4 regions of the Aeromonas oralensis genome follow, and region 2 is predicted to be linked to each of the others. Evidence: riboswitches for the same ligand, from Rfam matches in the RefSeq annotation. Region 2 holds a riboswitch; each other region holds the start of a gene.
The links. Region 2 has a riboswitch for cyclic di-GMP ahead of lafK (lateral flagellar response regulator transcription factor LafK). Riboswitches for the same ligand answer to the same signal wherever they lie in the genome.

Region 1 (4,210 bases), 500 kb from region 2:
TTGCTCTCCTCTTGCAGCTTGAGGTCGACGATGATGGGATCGTGGTCGGAGGCGCTGAACGGGTTGTCCGACTTGATCATGTCGCCGGAGAAGTCCCGGCCGTATTCGAACAGGTTGCTCTCGAACGAGTTGATGTGCCAGTCGGCCACGGCGATCACCTTGCCGGCCAGCGCCGGGTTGGCGAGGGCATAGTCCAGGGTGCCGAGCTCGGCCTCGTAGCTGTAGGAGATGGCCTTCTCCTTGTTGAACTTGACGTTCATGTCCACCAGGCCGTAGCTCTTGGCCACTTCGCTGCCGGTCTGCTCAAAGACCTGGTCACCGAGGAAGGTCTGGGAGGCGGAGACTATCTTGCGCTGGCCGTCGGTCGGCACATAGTCGGTCAGCACCCGGATCGCATCTTCCCGGGCGTAGGAGTTGAAGTCGCCCACCAGCAGCACCTGGCCGGGCAGCTTGCTCACCGCCTCGCCCAGCACCTTGGCGGCGCTGACCCGGAACTCGGTGCACTTGCCCTGCAGATCGGCCGGCTCCTTGCCGTCCAGGTTTTCCAGGCAGCCTGAACCCTTGGACTTCAGATGGTTGACCACCAGGGTCAGCGGATCCTTGCTGCCCTCGACGGTGAAGGTCTGCACCAGGGAGTCACGCTGGGAGGCCTGTTTCTCGACCCCTTTGGCATCCAGGTATTTCTGCACCGGCAGGGTGATGACGTTGGCGTCCCCTTGCGGTGCCAGCTTGGCCGGCCGGTAGATCATGGCCACCATGATGGCGTCGCCACCGAAGTAGTGCTCGCCCTGCAGCAGCGCCTTGGGCAGGGTGACGAAGGCGTACTGCTTGCCCGCCTCTTTCTGCTGGGCGTTGAGGGCCTGTACCAGGTCGCTGATGGCGGAGTGGCTGTCAAAGCCGTTGTTCTCCATCTCCATCAGGCCGAGCAGGTCGGCATCCATCTCGGTGATGGCGTTGACGATCTTGGTGCGCTGCTTCTGGAAATCTTCCAGATTCTTGGCGCCCCGGTTGCAGCCCTTGGCGCTGTCTGCATCCGCCTGATCCTTGCACAGCACGTTGAGGGCACCGCCCACGCTGGAGTGGCTGGTGAAGTAGTTGAGCACGTTGAAGCTGCCGACGCGCAGATCGGTGCCGTCGGCACGGGCCGGGGCGCTCTGGCGGTCGTTGTCGCTGGTGCGCAGCAGATCGCCGGCGGTGATCACCTGATCCTGCGGCACGATCAGCCGGTACTCGTTGTAGCTGTAGCCCACCATGGCGTCCAGATTGACCGGGGCGTCGCCGATGCGCAGGTAACCCTGCTCCGGCTCCCAGGCCGGCAGCCAGGGTAGTTTGCCGTCGGCGGCCTTGAAGTCCGATTCGAGGAACACCCGGTTGCCGGCGTTGGCCTTGGCCAGTGCCTTGGCGGCCTTGCTGTCGGCGTCGTGCAGCTGGGTCGGTTTCATCAGCGGCGCCTGGTGGGAGAGCACCAGGTTGTTGCGCCGGGCGGCGTAGTCATAGCTGAAGTTGCGGCTGATTTTGAGCGCGCTGTCGGCGTCGAGCCGTACCCGCATCCCTTCGTGGCGCTCCAGCGCCCGGGCCAGGGTTTCGTTTTCCAGCACCCGCAGCGGGATGGCGGCCGGGACCGAGCCCTGGGCGACGACCTGCAGGCGCGGGGTGCCGCTGTCAAACACCGGCTTGAGCTGGGTGTGGTTGTAATACTCTTCGACCTTGGCCTCCAGGCAGACTTCGGCACCCGGCTTGATGTCCGGGTACTTGCTGGCGAAGTTCTTGTCGTTCAGGAAGACGAAGATGCCGTCCGAGGTCTGGGGGTTGCCGTCGCCCTGCACATCCAGCAGGTAGAACCCCTTGTTGAGGCTCTCGCCGAGGCCAGAGACCACTGCCTTGACCATGACACTCTGGGGGCTTTCGAACTTGTCGGCGGGAATGAGCGGGCTCTTGTCGCCGCTGCCCTGAATGACCGGGATCGGGGTGAGGGCGCTGTCGGCCGGGCAGCTGAAGCCGGCGGCATAGACGGACGGGGAGGCGAGCGCAAGCCCCACGGCCAGCGACAGCAGGGTACGTGTTCCTTTCATAACTGTTCCTTTTTTATTTTTTGCCAGTGTTTCCATAGCCTTGGCACATCGGCCAAGGGCGCGCATTGTCACATTTCTGGCATGTCATACCAGTGAGCCAACGCACATTACGGGGATACAAATGAGGGCAATGCCGGTTTTTTTGACTTGGCTAACAGTATGAAATTAATGACAAAAGAGTTATTTTGTCACATCAGTGAAAATGTGATCTGGCTGGCATCCACATATTTTTCCTCGAGAATGAAGATTGAGACTCGGCTGGTTGATTCCTATACTCGGCTTGTTCCTCACGGAACCCAGGTAAAGGGCAAACCGGTCGAGATGCCGGGACGCAATGCCTCCGGTCTTCAGATCGCGCGATCCAGATAGCGGGGCTTCCCAGGGTGAGGGTGACGTTTGTGGCAGGTCCATTGCCAGTTGTCTGCGCCCATCACACAGGTTGCGCTTGTTCTTTGCCTTGGTGACCAATGCCAAGACAAAACAAGGAAGATAACAATATGCAACAGACCCTAAGGCCCAGCAGGCTTGCCATGCTGGTGGCTTTGGCTGCCATGCCCGCCTGGGCACAGGCTGCCTATCCCGCCTATCAGGCCGGTACTGCCTACAAGGCCGGCGACATCGTCAGCAACGTCGGCAATCTCTATGAGTGCAAAGAATTTCCCTACTCCGGCTGGTGCGGGGCCTCGCCCTATCACTACGCTCCCGGAGTGGGGGTGGTCTGGGCCGATGCCTGGAAGCTGTATGGCGGGGACGTGCCGCCCCCGGCACTCGGCGTAGCCGTCAGCTCGCCAGCTGCCGGCGCCAGTTTCAACGAGGGGGCCAGCGTCGCGCTGGTGGTGACCCTGAGCGGCCCGGTGACGGCGCTGGTTCGGGTGGAATACCTCATCGACGGCAAGCTGGTCGCCACGGCGAGCGCCTCGCCCTGGAACGGCAGCTGGAGTGCCGCCGGTGTCGGCGCCCATGCCCTCAAGGCACGGGCATTGGATAAAGATGGCAAGGTGCTGAGCGAGGCGGATTCGAGCTTCAACGTCGCCGCCGTGGTGGCGCCGGAGGCGCCCAAGGTGAGCATCAGCAGCCCGGCCAGCGGCGCCAAGGTGACCCTGGGTCGCAGCGTGGCGGTGAGCGGCAACGTCACCGATGCCAACAACGACGTCGCCAGGGTCGAGCTGTTCGTCGATGGCAAGAAGGTGGGTGAAGACACCAGTGCCCCCTGGCAGGTGAACTGGACGCCCCAGAGCAAGGGGCTGGCCGGCCTCAAGCTGGTGGCGACCGACAAGGAGAACCTGAGCGGCGAATCGAGCCAGGTCGACGTACAGGTGGAAGAGGCAGCCCTGCCGCCCACCGGTGGCAACCTCTCCTGCGACATTCGCCAGATCTACCGCCCGGACGGTTACGAGTGCATGGGGGATGATCACGCCCGTCGGGTCATCGGTTATTTCACCTCCTGGCGTACCGGCAAGAACGGCTTGCCCTCCTATCTGGTGAGCGACATCCCCTGGGACAAGATCACCCACATCAACTACGCTTTCGCGGCGGTGGACGAGCAGAGCCACACCATCAAGGTGGACGACTCGGCGACCAAGATGACCTGGGACGGCGTGCCGGGTGCCGAGATGGATCCGGAGTTTGCCTACAAGGGCCACTTCAACCTGCTGTCGAAGTACAAGAAGCAGTATCCGGACGTGAAGACCCTGATCTCGGTGGGGGGCTGGGCCGATACCCGCGGCTTCTATACCGCTACCACCAAGGGTGACTGCTCGGTCAACAATGACGGCATCAACGCCTTTGCCAACTCGGCGGTGAGCTTCATCCGTCAGTACGGCTTTGACGGGGTCGACGTCGACTACGAATACCCCACCTCCATGAAGGATGCGGGCAACCCCAATGACTTCCCGCTATCCAACCAGTGCCGCGGCAAGCTGTTTGCCAACTACAAGGTGCTGATGCAGACCCTGCGCAACAAGCTCGACAGCGCCGGCAGCGAGGATGGTCGCAAGTACATGCTGACCATCGCCTCGCCGGCCTCGGCCTACCTGCTGCGCGGCATGGAGAACTTCCAGGTCACCCAGTACCTCGACTACGTCAACCTGATGACCTACGACTTCCACGGCGCCTGGAACAACTTCGTCGGTCACAAC
Region 2 (4,210 bases):
GTGATGAGATCGCGAGGGAAGCGGATTTCTACGGTGCGATGGATGGAGCGTCCAAATTCGTGCGTGGTGATGCCATTGCCGGTCTGCTGGTACTCATCATCAACCTGGTTGGCGGTTTGGCCATCGGTATCTTCCAGCACTCTCTGCCAGTTGCTGAGGCGTTCCAGAGCTATGCACTGCTCACTATCGGTGATGGTCTGGTTGCCCAGATCCCCTCCCTGCTGATGTCCACTGCGGCGGCCATCATAGTGACCCGGGTCAGTGATGAAGGAGAGATGTCTGATCAGGTGGGTCAGCAGATCCTGGCATCGCCCCGGGTAATCTACACTGCGGCTGCCATCATGCTGATCCTGGGTCTGGTACCCGGTATGCCCATGCTGGCATTCCTCAGCTTCGCGGCCGTACTGGCCTGGGCTGGCTGGAGCGTGAGCAAGCGTCGGGCCAATGAACCGGATCTGGATGCCGCGCAAGAATTGACTCGTCAGCTGGTTCAGCCGGAACCGCAGGGGCTGGAGTGGCAGGATTTGCTGCCGGTGGATGCGGTTGCCATTGAACTGGGTTATCGACTGGTACCACTGGCTGAGGCCGACAAGGGGGCAGAATTGCTGGCTCGGGTGCGGGGCATTCGTAAAACCTTGTCAGAGCAGTATGGTTTTCTGCTGCCCGAAATCCGGGTACGTGACAACCTGCAACTGCAGCCGGATCAATACCGGATCAAGCTGTCAGGTGTAGGGCTGGCGACCGGTAACGTGGATTGCCAGCGACTGATGGCGATCAGCAGTGGTGAAACCTATGGTGCGCTGGACGGTGAGCTGACCCAGGATCCGGCCTATGGCATGAGTGCAGTCTGGATCTCGCCTGAGAACAAGGCCAAGGCGCTGAACCTGGGCTATTCGGTGGTCGATTCTGCGACAGTCATCGCCACTCATGCAAGCAAGCTGCTCAGGGAGCAATTGGATGGGTTGTTCGGTCATGACGAGGTCGGCAAGCTCGGCCAGCACCTGGCTACCCAGTCTCCCCGTCTGGCGGAAGAACTGAATCTGGCGCTGACCCAAATGCAGCAATTGCGAGTTTTTCGTCAACTGCTCAAGGAGCAGATCAGCCTGACCGATATCCGCACCATTGCCACTACCTTGCTGGATGCGAGTGAGTTAACCAAGGATCCGGTTCTGCTGGCCTCCGATGTGCGTTGTGCGCTCAAGCGCCAGATTGTCAGACAGGCCATCGGCAACCGGGATGTACTGGCCACCTTTACGCTGGATGATCGGCTGGAGCAAACCTTGCTGGCGGCCATGAACCAGTCCCAGCAGCAAGGCAAGATCCAGCTGGACAGTTTTCCGGTTGATCCCCAGTTGCTGGCGCAATTGCAGCAAAACATGCCGCTGGTGAAGGAGCAATTGCAACAGCAGGGACATGCTCCCGTGCTGGTGGTCATGCCTCAACTTCGCCCCCTGATGGCACGTTATGCCCGTTCATTTTCAAAAGGCCTCAAAGTGCTCTCTTATAATGAAATTCCGGAGGATTTACGGGTGGAAGTTATTGGTACCTTGGGCTGAAGCGGAACTGCCATGTTAATGAACTGACGGGAAGATGATATTCCGCATATCTACTTGAATTGTCATTGGAAGCCGTTATGATGTGACTGTTTTTGACGCACTTGATGTTAAAAATAAATAACAAATATAACAATTCACATGTGCCATGCAGCTCCCACCGAATAGGTGGTGCTGCCTTGTCCCAATACGGACAGTCGCATGATAAAGGCAAACTGAACTGAAAAGTCAGGACGCAAAGCCTCCGGTCTAATAGCAGGAATGCTAATGATAGCGGGGTTACCAAGGCCATTGTCACCGCCTTGATATCACTTCTCACCCAATAGATGACGTCTTTTTTGGCGCCTTTTGGGGATGGTGCGCTTTTATTTTTGACACATCAGTTCTGTTGATTGGTTTGTCCACAATCACGGGTTCGGGTTCCTATGCTTTCGGATTTATCTACTAAAAAAAACTCAAGGCCAATCGCTATTGAGAGTGCTCCCCATTTGTTATTGATTGGCTCTTCGTTATCAAATGGAAACGATATTGCAGGAATATTGTTGGCCCATGGCTATAACATTTCCTGTGTTGATTCCATCAGCAAATCAAAATTAATTCTCGCTGATAATTCAGTTAATCTGATCCTGCTCGATATGGATGCCATGACCGAAGCCGGTCCGCAATTGGTACATGATTTCAGTGGTACTGATTGCCTGGTGTTGGTCAACGAACATCAAGCCTATCTTGCGGCGGAAGCGATGCGGGCGGGGGCCATCGACTACATCATCAAACCCTTCAGTGGCCAGCAGATGGTTGATGCGGTGAAGGGGGCGCTGCGTTTGCGTCAATCCATTCCCAATCTGATCGCTGTCTCCGCCATGAGCCTGCAGGTACTGCAACTGGCCCGCCGCGCGGCCAAGACCCCTGCCACCATTCTGATTGGTGGTGAGTCCGGTACCGGCAAGGAGCGATTGGCCCGTTATATCCACGATATGTCCAGCCGGTCCGGTCGACCATTCGTTGCCATCAACTGCGCAGCTATCCCCGAATCCATGCTCGAGTCCATTTTGTTTGGTCACAATAAGGGCGCGTTTACCGGTGCAACGGGAGCCCAAGCCGGGAAATTCGAGCAGGCCCAGGGAGGCACGCTGTTGCTCGACGAAATCTCCGAACTGCCGTTGACGCTGCAGGCAAAATTGCTGCGGGTCTTGCAGGAGAAAGAAGTTGAACGGCTCGGCAGCCACCAAACCATTTCGCTGGATGTCCGGATCATCGCTGCCAGCAACAAGGATCTACGTACCCTCGTCACGGCAGGTCAGTTTCGGGAAGATCTGTTTTACCGCCTTGATGTGTTGCCCATGAGCTGGCCTGCATTGCGCGAGCGCCCCGACGACATATTGCCGCTGGCGGAATACTTCATTGAACGGCATGCCCCGCAGCAGGGCTATCGCCTCAGTGAAAATGCGCGCAAGCAACTGCTGACATACGGCTGGCCCGGCAATGTCAGGGAGTTGGACAATGTCATACAACGTTCATTAATCATGGCTCGCGGATTGCATATTCAGGCCGTCGATTTGATGCTGCCCAGTTACACCATTGAATCCGACGATGCGTTGCCGGAAGTGCTTTCCGCCCCGGAAGGGCTGAGTGAGACTCGCCGCTACGCAGAATTTCAATTTGTACTAGAGACCTTGCGCCGCTTTCGCGGCCATCGGACCCGCACGGCTGAAGCCCTTGGGATGACGACCCGGGCACTGAGATACAAGCTGGCGGCCATGCGTGAGCAGGGCATAGATATTGAGCAGCAGCTTCAAAACTAAGGGATAAACCGAGTGAAGATTGAAATGATGTCATCACAGGTGACGCTCTTGCAGCAGATGCAGGAGATGCAGCGAGTCGCCAGCCAAACCCCTGTTATCGAATCAAATGATGTCTCGAACGTATCATTCGGTGACGCCATGCGCGATGTGGTTGGCCGGGTCAACGAACAACAAAATATCGCCTCACGGCTGATGACTGCCGTGGATGCGGGTCAGAGCGATGATCTGGTTGGTGCCATGGTCGCCAGCCAGAAAGCGGGCCTCAGTTTCTCCGCCCTCATGCAGGTGCGAAACAAGCTGATGACCGGTTTCGACGACATTATGCGTATGCCACTCTGAGGTAAGTGATGACTGAACTGGTAACGTCCCCGCAAGGGGCTTCGGATTCCTTCAGAACACGCGTCCAGGAGGGGTTGCGCAACTGGCGCAGTCTGTCCCGTGACAACAAATCCATCCTGACCATAGCGCTGCTCGCCGCCATCGTGGCGGGCACCATCGTGGTGATCCTGTGGACCTCCAGCAAGAACTACGTCCCTCTTTACGGCAAGCAGGAGTTGTATGACACGGCCAACATCATGGAGATGTTGGAAAAAGAGCAGGTGCCATTCAGGCTGGAGAAGAGCTCCGGTCAGATCCTGGTGCCAGAAAATCAGCTGGCCCATGTGCGCATGGCGCTGGCGGCCAGAGGGGTAAGGGCCGCCATGCCCGCTGGTCTGGAAGGACTGGACAATGTGACCGGCCTCGGGACCAGCGAGTTCATGGAGGGAGCCCGTTACCGGCATGCGCTGGAAGGGGAGCTGGCGAGAACCATCATTTCTCTGGATGCGGTGCGCAGTGCCCGCGTGCATCTGGCGA
Region 3 (4,210 bases), 1.5 Mb from region 2:
GCATCGGCTACCTGTCGTTCGGTGCCGTGGCGCAGTTTGCGCCGGCGCTGCTGCTCGGCCTCTACTGGCGGCACGGCAATCGCAAGGGGGTCTACCTTGGTCTCGCTCTCGGGGTCAGCCTCTGGTTCGCCACCCTGCTGGCGGAGAGCGGCCTGCTGGCCGGCTCGCCGCTGGCCGCCCTGCTGGCACCGCCGGACTGGCCGGCGTTTCGCGATCTCAGCCTAGGGGCCTGGTGCATCTTTCTGAGCCTGTTGCTCAACCTCATCGGCTATGTGGCGGGCTCCCTGCTGTCGCAGGCGGCGGTGAGCGAGCGGCTGCAGGCGGCCAACTTCGTTGGCAAGCCGAGCCGCGACACCACGGCGCTCTATCAGGCGCGGGTCTCGGTCAAGGAGCTGGAGATGCTGGCGGCCCGCTTCGTCGGCTCTAGCCGGGTCAAGCGCGCCTTCGGCCGTTTCGCCGGCGAGCGGGGCGGCACCCTGGCGCCCCAGATGCAGGCCTCCGCCGAGCTGATTGCCCACACCGAACGGCTGCTGGCCGGGGTGTTCGGCACCTCGTCCGCCCGCCTGGTGCTGGCCTCGGCCCTGCAGGGGCGCAACATGCAGCTCGAAGAGATCGCCACCATAGTGGACGAGGCCTCCGACGTGTTTCGCTTCAACCGTGGCCTGCTGCAGGGGGCCATCGAACACATGGGGCAGGGGATCTCGGTGGTGGATAGGGAGCTGAAACTGGTGGCCTGGAACCGGCGCTACATCGAGCTGTTCCACTATCCGCCCGGCCTCATCCAGGTGGGCCGCCCCATCGAGGAGATCATCCGCTACAACGCCGAACAGGGGCTGTGCGGCCCAGGCGATGTCGAGGCCCACGTGGCGCGGCGGGTGGCCTTCATGCAGCGCGGCAGCCAGCACATTTCGGCGCGGGAGCGCCCCGATGGCCGGGTGATCGAGATGCAGGGCAATCCCATGCCGGCGGGCGGCTTCGTGATGACCTTTACCGACATCACCCCGTTTCGCGACGCCGAGCGGGTGCTGCGCGAGGCCAACGAACACCTGGAGGCGCGGGTGGCCGAGCGCACCCACGAGCTCTCCGAGCTCAACCGCCAGCTGCTGCTGGTGAACCAGCAGGTGGAGCGGGCCAACCACTCCAAGAGCCGTTTCCTGGCGGCGGTGAGCCACGATCTGACCCAGCCGCTCAACGCCGCCAAGCTGTTTACCTCCTCCCTGTTGGAGATGCTGCCGCCGGCGAGACGAGCCGGCCCGCATCGCCCGCCACATCGACGACGCGCTGGGGGCGACCGAGGATCTCATCACCGATCTGCTCGACATCTCGCGGCTCGAAGCGGGCAAGTTCAAGGCCAAGAAACTGGATTTCGCCCTGCGCGACGTGTTCGACAACCTCAAGGCGGAGTTTGGCGTGCTGGCGCAGGCGGGGGGATCCAGTTCTCGGTGGTGGAGAGCGGTGTCGCGGTCTACAGCGACGTGCGCCTGCTGCGGCGGGTGCTGCAAAACTTCCTCACCAACGCCTTTCGCTACAACCCGGGCGGGCGGGTGCTGCTCGGCTGCCGCCGGCTCGGCGACAAGGTGCGCATCGAGGTGTGGGACAACGGCCCCGGCATTCCGGCCGACAAGCAGGAGGCTATCTTCGACGAGTTCTCTCGCCTCGATCACTCCCGCACCGCGCGGGAGCAGGGGCTGGGGCTCGGCCTTGCCATCGCTCGCGGCATTGCCCTGGTGCTCGGCCACAACCTGACCCTGCGTAGCTGGCCGGGGGCGGGCTCGGTGTTTGCCATCACCCTCAACCTGGCGACCCGTCCTGTCGCAACGACGCAGGTGGCGGCCCCCACCCAGCGCGACAGCCAGCTGGAGGGGATCCGGGTACTCTGTATCGACAACGAGAGCGACATCCTGATCGCCATGCACTCCCTGCTGGGGCGCTGGGGCTGTGAGGTGGTCTGCGCCCAGAGCCTGGCCCAGGCGGAGGATCTCATCGCCGGCGGCTTCCTGCCGCAGCTGGTGCTCTCCGATTACCATCTGGACGACGGCAAGACCGGGCTGCAGGCGCTGCACATGCTGCGTCTCGCCCACGGCAACGACATCGGCGGCATCATCATCAGTGCGGATCGCAAGAGCGAGCTGCAGGCGCAGATCCGCGAACACGGCTACGGCTACATCAGCAAACCGGTCAAACCGCTCAAGCTGCGGGCGCTGATGAACAGCATCTTGCGGCCGGCCAAACTTGATGATGATCACGAAACCGGGAATTCGTCCGAATTTTAATCGACGGCCCCCAACCAGCAAGATCGGCACTTTCTGACACAAAAAAGTGCCTTTTCTTCTCGTTTGAGGCTCATTTTCGATAAGAAGTGGTTTATTAATAACCGCTCGGGGGTTTGCCCTCCCTCCTTTGACTCCCTTATAGTCAGGTCGCGATTATTTTTGTCGCAAATCAAGTTGTGCAAAAGGCAAACCGGATGAAAGTCCGGGACGCAAAGCTTCCGGTCTAAGGGTCAGCAGTACCTAAGATAGCGGGGCCACCACAGGTTGTTTCGTCCATGGGCCAAGCCATGGTGCGATGTTGTCTGCGTTACCTGTCAGGTTGCGTTGCCTTTTTCGTTATCTATTCCAAGAACGAAATAAGGATATTCAACTATGTTAAGTCCAAAACCCTCCGTACTGGCGTTGTTGGTCGGGGGTCTGTGTGCCTCCTCCGCCTTCGCTGCCGCCCCCGGCAAACCCATCATCGGCTGGGGCGAAACCAAGTTCGCTATCGTCGAAGTGGATCAAGCCGCCACCTCCTACAACAAGCTGGTCAAGGTGCACGCCGATGGCGCGCCGGTCAGCGTGAGCTGGAACCTCTGGTCCGGTGATGTCGGCCAGACCGCCAAGGTACTGCTCGACGGCAAGGAGGTGTGGTCCGGCGCCGCGTCCGCCTCCGGCACCGCCAACTTCAAGGTCACCAAGGGGGGCCGCTACCAGATGCAGGTGGCGCTGTGCAACGCCGACGGATGCACCCTCTCCGACAAGAAAGAGATCCTGGTGGCCGACACCGACGGCAGCCACCTGCTGCCGCTCAAGGCGCCGCTCAAGGAGAACAACAAGCCTTACGTCAACAAGACCGGCAAGGTGATGGGGGCCTACTACGTGGAGTGGGGAGTCTATGGTCGCAAGTTCACCGTAGACAAGATCCCGGCCCAGAACCTGACCCACATCCTCTACGGCTTCACCCCGATCTGCGGTGGCAACGGCATCAACGACAGCCTGAAAGAGATCTCCGGCAGCTTCGAGGCGCTGCAGCGCTCCTGTGCCGGGCGCGAGGACTTCAAGGTCTCCATCCACGATCCCTGGGCCGCCATCCAGATGGGGCAGGGGAATCTCACCGCCTATGACGAACCCTACAAGGGCAACTTCGGCAACCTGATGGCGCTCAAGAAGGCCTATCCGGACCTGAAGATCCTCCCCTCCATCGGTGGCTGGACCCTCTCCGACCCCTTCTTCTTCTTCGGTGACAAGACCAAGCGCGACACCTTCGTCGCCTCGGTGAAGGAGTATCTGCAGACCTGGAAATTCTTCGACGGGGTGGACATCGACTGGGAATTCCCGGGGGGCCTGGGGGCCAACCCCAACCTCGGCAGCCCCTCCGACGGCGAAACCTATGTGCTCTTGATGAAGGAGCTGCGCGCCATGCTCGACGAGCTGAGTGCAGAGACCGGTCGCACCTATGAGCTCACCTCCGCCATCAGCGCCGGCGGTGACAAGATTGCCAAGGTAGACTATCGCGCCGCCCAGCAATACATGAATCACATCTTCCTGATGAGCTACGACTTCAACGGCGCCTGGACCAACACCGGGCTGGGTCACCAGACCGCGCTCTACGAGTCGAGCTGGGATCCCAACACCAAGTACACCACCGACAAGGGGGTCAAGGCGCTGCTGGGTCAGGGCGTCGAGCCGGGCAAGGTGGTGGTGGGTGCCGCCATGTATGGTCGCGGCTGGACCGGCGTCAGCGGGTATCAGGGCAACAACCCCTTCACCGGCACCGCCACCGGCCCGATTGCGGGGACCGAAGCGGAAGGGATCTGGGAGAAGGGGGTCATCGACTACCGTGGCATCGCCAAGGGCAAGATGGCCGGCGACTGGCAGTACAGCTATGACGAAGTGGCCGAGGCACCGTCCGTGTTCAAGGCTTCCACCGGCGAGCTCATCACCTTCGATGA
Region 4 (4,210 bases), 1.1 Mb from region 2:
GGCGCTGGCGGACATTCAGGCCCGCGCCATGGGCAGCGAGGCGGCCATCGATTTCCAGATCTGAGGTGGTGCACCAGAAAAAACGGGGAGCCTGTGGCTCCCCGTTTTGTTGATGGTGTGATGCTGTGCCTGCGGCTCAGTTCACCGGGATCCAGGCATCCTGCCAATTGGTGCCGACCCCGGGTTCATACTGGGTGGCACTGGCCGACCACTGGCTGCACCAGCCGCGATAGGGGAAGGGCTTGCACTGGTAGACCTTGCCGTTCTTGGGCTGCAGCACCTTGGTGCCGTCGGTGTAGGACTTGAGCCCGTCCGGGAAGGTGAACTGGTAGTCACCGCCGGCGGCCGGATCCTTGAGCATCAGATCCAGAGTCTGCTGCACCGCATCGCCACCGGCCTTGGGTTTGCCCTCGATCACCAGCTGGTGGTGACCGGCGCTGAGCCCGGTCAGCGGCATGGTGAAGCTGTGAGTGCTGTCCTTGATGTCGGCGCTGGTCTGCCCCTTGGCGGCCCCACCGTGATCATACAGGGTGTTGGTGACGGTCAGATCGCCCTCGGCGGCCACGGTAAAGTTGAGGGTGAGTTTGCCCTCGTCGAGCAGGTAGTCGCTCTCCAGGCCGCTCACGCTGACGCCGTTGCTCACCGGCGGCTGCTGTTGCTCGAGCTGGATCTCGACCCGCTCCAGTGCGCTGCCCGCCTTGAAGTAGACCGGGTTCTGGCCGTAGACGGGGTTGAACTGGCCTTCGCCGCTCTGCTGGCCGGCCCGGATCAGACTCTGCTCTGCATTGATCTTGCTCGCCAGAGCGTGGGTCCAGTTGTTCTTCTGGCCCTGCTCCGGGCTGGCGATGGTCAGCTCGGTCTGCAGATCGGGGCGTACGCCATTGGCATCGAACACCAGGGTTCTGGCCTTGTCGCCGACCGCCAGCTCGGTGGAAGGGTAGATGGTGCCGCCCTGGCTCCAGGCCAGCGGTGGCTGGGTGCCGCCCTTGAAGTTGGCGTCGATCACGTTATAGAAGCTGTTGCTGGTGTCCCCCACTTCCCACACCCCCAGGATCACCTGATAGCCGGTGCGCTGGGGCAGGTTGCACTGGTGGGTGACCTGCTTGGGCGGCTGGGTCATGTTGCCGTCCACTACGCAGAAAGGGGTGAGCTCGAAGGCGGCGCGGGTCAGCGGCTGGTTCGGATTCCAGTCCTGCTTGGTGAGGTAGTAGCGCCAGTTGCGGGTGACGTGGTTGGCGGTGAAGGTCCAGCTGATGGAGAAGGGGCCGGCCTGTACCTCGCGGCGGGTCCAGCGGTCGCTGGTCTGGGCGTTCAGCTCGCCCCAGCTGGCGCTGCCAGCCGAGGCGATCTGGCCGTCGGCAGGCCCACCATTCGGGAAGCCCGAGGGGCCTTCCACGCTCTGGGGCTCCCATTGCACCGCGCCGCACTGGCTGTTGCCGCCGGTCTTGCACAGGTAGTTGCGCGATTCCGGCTGGCTGATATAGCCGTGGGCGAACACGCTGCCACTGACCAGCAAGGCCAGCGTTGCAGCGACGTGATTGAGTTGGATTTTTGCTGCCATACATTCCTCTGTTCGACAGATGTGGGCAGTCAACTTGGCAGGGGTTTCCCCCGAAACACTCTGTTGCAGCCCCGCTATCTTTGACGAGATGTCTTTAGACCGGAGGCTTTGCGTCCTGGCCTTTCGACCAGTTTGCCAAATGACTATTGAAGGGTCATGGTGTCGCGCTTGGCGACAACCCATCATGACTATTTTTGATTAAATAATTAAGTGTAAATCTTTACAGCTTGACCTCATCGGAGTAGAGCAAACACTTAACTATTTGTTTTTAAATGGATGATAACTGAGCGTTGCCATATTAATGTCGTCGAACAGGCCGACAAGATGCAAAAAATCGGCATTTTTCATCAATGAAGAACGCCCCCGTCAGCCGGGCTGACGGGGGCGTGTGTTGCGACAGGGCAGGACGGATCAGTGGCGAGCGCGAGGGCGTTCGGCCGGGCTCACCTGCCGATGCAGAGGGGCGAGCCGCTGCTCAAGCTGCTGGTCGATGGCGCTGCCGAGTTTGAATACCGCCAGCCGCTCGTCCAGGCTGCGCGAAAGTCCGGCCAGCAGCTCGCTCTCCTGGGCCAGCTGGGAGGCAGACTGGGACATCTCCAGCGCCGAGTCGTTGATGCCGCTGACATTGCGGTTCATGTCCTCCGCCACCATGCTCTGCTGCTCCGCCGCGGTCGCTATCTGGGTCGCCATGTCGCTGACGTGCTGGATATGGTTGACGATGAGGGAGAGATCCTGGCCTGCCTTCTCCGACTGGCTGACACTGCTCTCCGCCAGCTTGCGGCTGGCGTCCATGGCGCTGGCGGCGGTCACCGCCCGCTGTTGCAGCTGGGCGATGGTGCTCTGGATCTCCTCTGTGGACTGGCGGGTGCGGCTGGCCAGCTGGCGCACCTCGTCGGCCACCACGGCAAAACCGCGGCCCTGCTCGCCGGCACGGGCCGCCTCGATGGCGGCGTTGAGGGCCAGCAGGTTGGTCTGCTCCGAGATGGCGCTGATGACCGCCGTCACCTCGCTTATCTGCATCACCCCCTCCTTGAGCTGGTTGACCTGCAGGGTAGCCTGCTCCACCTCGGTGGCCAGCGCCTGGATGCCGTGCACGCTGGCGTGCACGTCACGGTTGCCAAGGCCGGCTTCGCTGGTGGCGTCCTGGGTGTCGCGGGCGGTGTTCTCGGCGTGCCCTGCCACGTCTGCGATGGTGGCGCTCATCTCGTTCATGGCGGTGGCGAGCTGGGCCAGCTGATCTCGCTGGCTGTTGACCGCCTGGTTGGTCTGCTCGGCGGAGGCGGCGATGCGCAGGGCTGCATCCGCCACGTTGCGGGCCCCCTGGCTCGCCTCCAGCAGAGCACGGCGAATGGCGTTGAGCCCCTGATTAGTGCAGCTGGCGACGGCGCCCAGCTCATCCTTGCCGTGCACCGGGATGCTCACCACCAGATCGCCGGCGGCCACCTGTTGCATGGCCCGGTTGATCTCGGCCAGCGGATTGACGATGGAGCGGCTGATGGCAAAGCCCAGCAGCCCCATCAGCAGGGTAACCAGCAAGGTAGCGCCCCCCATCAGCTGATACTGGGACCAGATGGTGGCCTGGATGTCCTGCAGCAACACACCGGAGCCGAGGATCCAGCCCCAGGGCTGATAACCGGCCACCAGCGACATCTTCTGGGCCGCCTCGCCGGAGGGGGAGATCCACTTGTATTCCAGCCGGCCGCTGTGGCCCCCTTTGCCGAGATCCACCATCTGCTGCCAGTGGACGCCGGCGGTGGCGGTGCCGCTCTCGCCCATCTGCTGGCCGACCAGCTCGGGCCTGACGGGGTGCACCACCATCCGGCGGTTCTCGTCCAGCACGAACAGGTAGTTGTCGCCGTCAAAGCGCATGCTGTTGAGCATGGCCTTGGCTTCGGCCTGGGCCTGAGGGGCCGGCAGGGTGGCAGCCAGCGTCTGGATCCGGCTCATGGCCAGGTCCAGCACGGCCTGCAGCCTGGCTTCCCGTTCACTCATCAGGTTGCGATGCAGGGCACTGGCCGAGATGAGCAGCAGTGCGATGAAACCGATCAGCGCCAGTGAGAGCAACAGCATCAGTTTGCGGCTCACGGCAATATCACCGAGCTTGAACATAGTCTCTTCCTTAACTTTCCCGTGCGGGTCTGGTGGTGGCCAGTCCGTCGGCTGGCCCTGATTATTTTGTTATTAACATTTAATTAACTTTCAATGGCTTGGGGCTATAAAACGCCAATTGAGCAGTTTGACAATCAGTATAGCCAGCAGACAGAAACCCTCGCTTTTGATAGCGTGATGGCGCGCATCCCGGCGCACTATTTGTCTGCTCAATTTGCAGAAAATGTGAATGAGTTGGCATTTCACCAAAAAGGAGTGGGCGCCCTCGCGGCCGCCCCATAACAAGAGGGAAGTTATGAGTTCCATTGCCAGGAATTATCTCAACCAGCTCAACGCCGACTACCTGCAGGTACACAAGCGCAAGGAGGATCTGTTCTGGTCCACCTACATGGGCACCAGCGACGATCAGGCCGGCTTCACCGCTGCCGAGCAGGCCTACAAGGCGTTCTGCGCCGATCCGGCGCGCCTGCCGGTACTGCGGCAGATGCAGGCCCAGGCCGAGGAGACCGAGCTCAAGCGCGGTCTGGGGGGCTGGATCGC

Region 1: it holds a riboswitch for cyclic di-GMP, as region 2 does, so the genes downstream of both, ACPDZI_RS17015 (glycosyl hydrolase family 18 protein) here and lafK (lateral flagellar response regulator transcription factor LafK) in region 2, are expected to answer to the same signal.
Region 3: it holds a riboswitch for cyclic di-GMP, as region 2 does, so the genes downstream of both, ACPDZI_RS04575 (glycosyl hydrolase family 18 protein) here and lafK (lateral flagellar response regulator transcription factor LafK) in region 2, are expected to answer to the same signal.
Region 4: it holds a riboswitch for cyclic di-GMP, as region 2 does, so the genes downstream of both, gbpA (N-acetylglucosamine-binding protein GbpA) here and lafK (lateral flagellar response regulator transcription factor LafK) in region 2, are expected to answer to the same signal.

Annotation. Positions count from the first base shown of each region.
Region 1 covers NZ_CP187186.1:3,676,180-3,680,389, reverse strand. The annotation lists gene ACPDZI_RS17020 (ExeM/NucH family extracellular endonuclease) at 1-2,072, opposite strand, end outside; cyclic di-GMP riboswitch class I at 2,369-2,454, shown strand; gene ACPDZI_RS17015 (glycosyl hydrolase family 18 protein) at 2,603-4,210, shown strand, end outside.
Region 2 covers NZ_CP187186.1:4,179,988-4,184,197, reverse strand. The annotation lists partial or broken gene lfhA (lateral flagellar biosynthesis protein LfhA) at 1-1,556, shown strand, start outside; cyclic di-GMP riboswitch class I at 1,753-1,840, shown strand; gene lafK (lateral flagellar response regulator transcription factor LafK) at 1,979-3,355, shown strand; gene lfiE (lateral flagellar hook-basal body complex protein LfiE) at 3,368-3,694, shown strand; gene fliFL (lateral flagellar M-ring protein FliFL) at 3,712-4,210, shown strand, end outside.
Region 3 covers NZ_CP187186.1:925,901-930,110, forward strand. The annotation lists partial or broken gene ACPDZI_RS04570 (hybrid sensor histidine kinase/response regulator) at 1-2,273, shown strand, start outside; cyclic di-GMP riboswitch class I at 2,448-2,535, shown strand; gene ACPDZI_RS04575 (glycosyl hydrolase family 18 protein) at 2,646-4,210, shown strand, end outside.
Region 4 covers NZ_CP187186.1:484,175-488,384, forward strand. The annotation lists gene cbl (HTH-type transcriptional regulator Cbl) at 1-64, shown strand, start outside; gene gbpA (N-acetylglucosamine-binding protein GbpA) at 137-1,561, opposite strand; cyclic di-GMP riboswitch class I at 1,623-1,708, opposite strand; gene ACPDZI_RS02410 (methyl-accepting chemotaxis protein) at 1,973-3,670, opposite strand; gene ACPDZI_RS02415 (M3 family metallopeptidase) at 3,966-4,210, shown strand, end outside.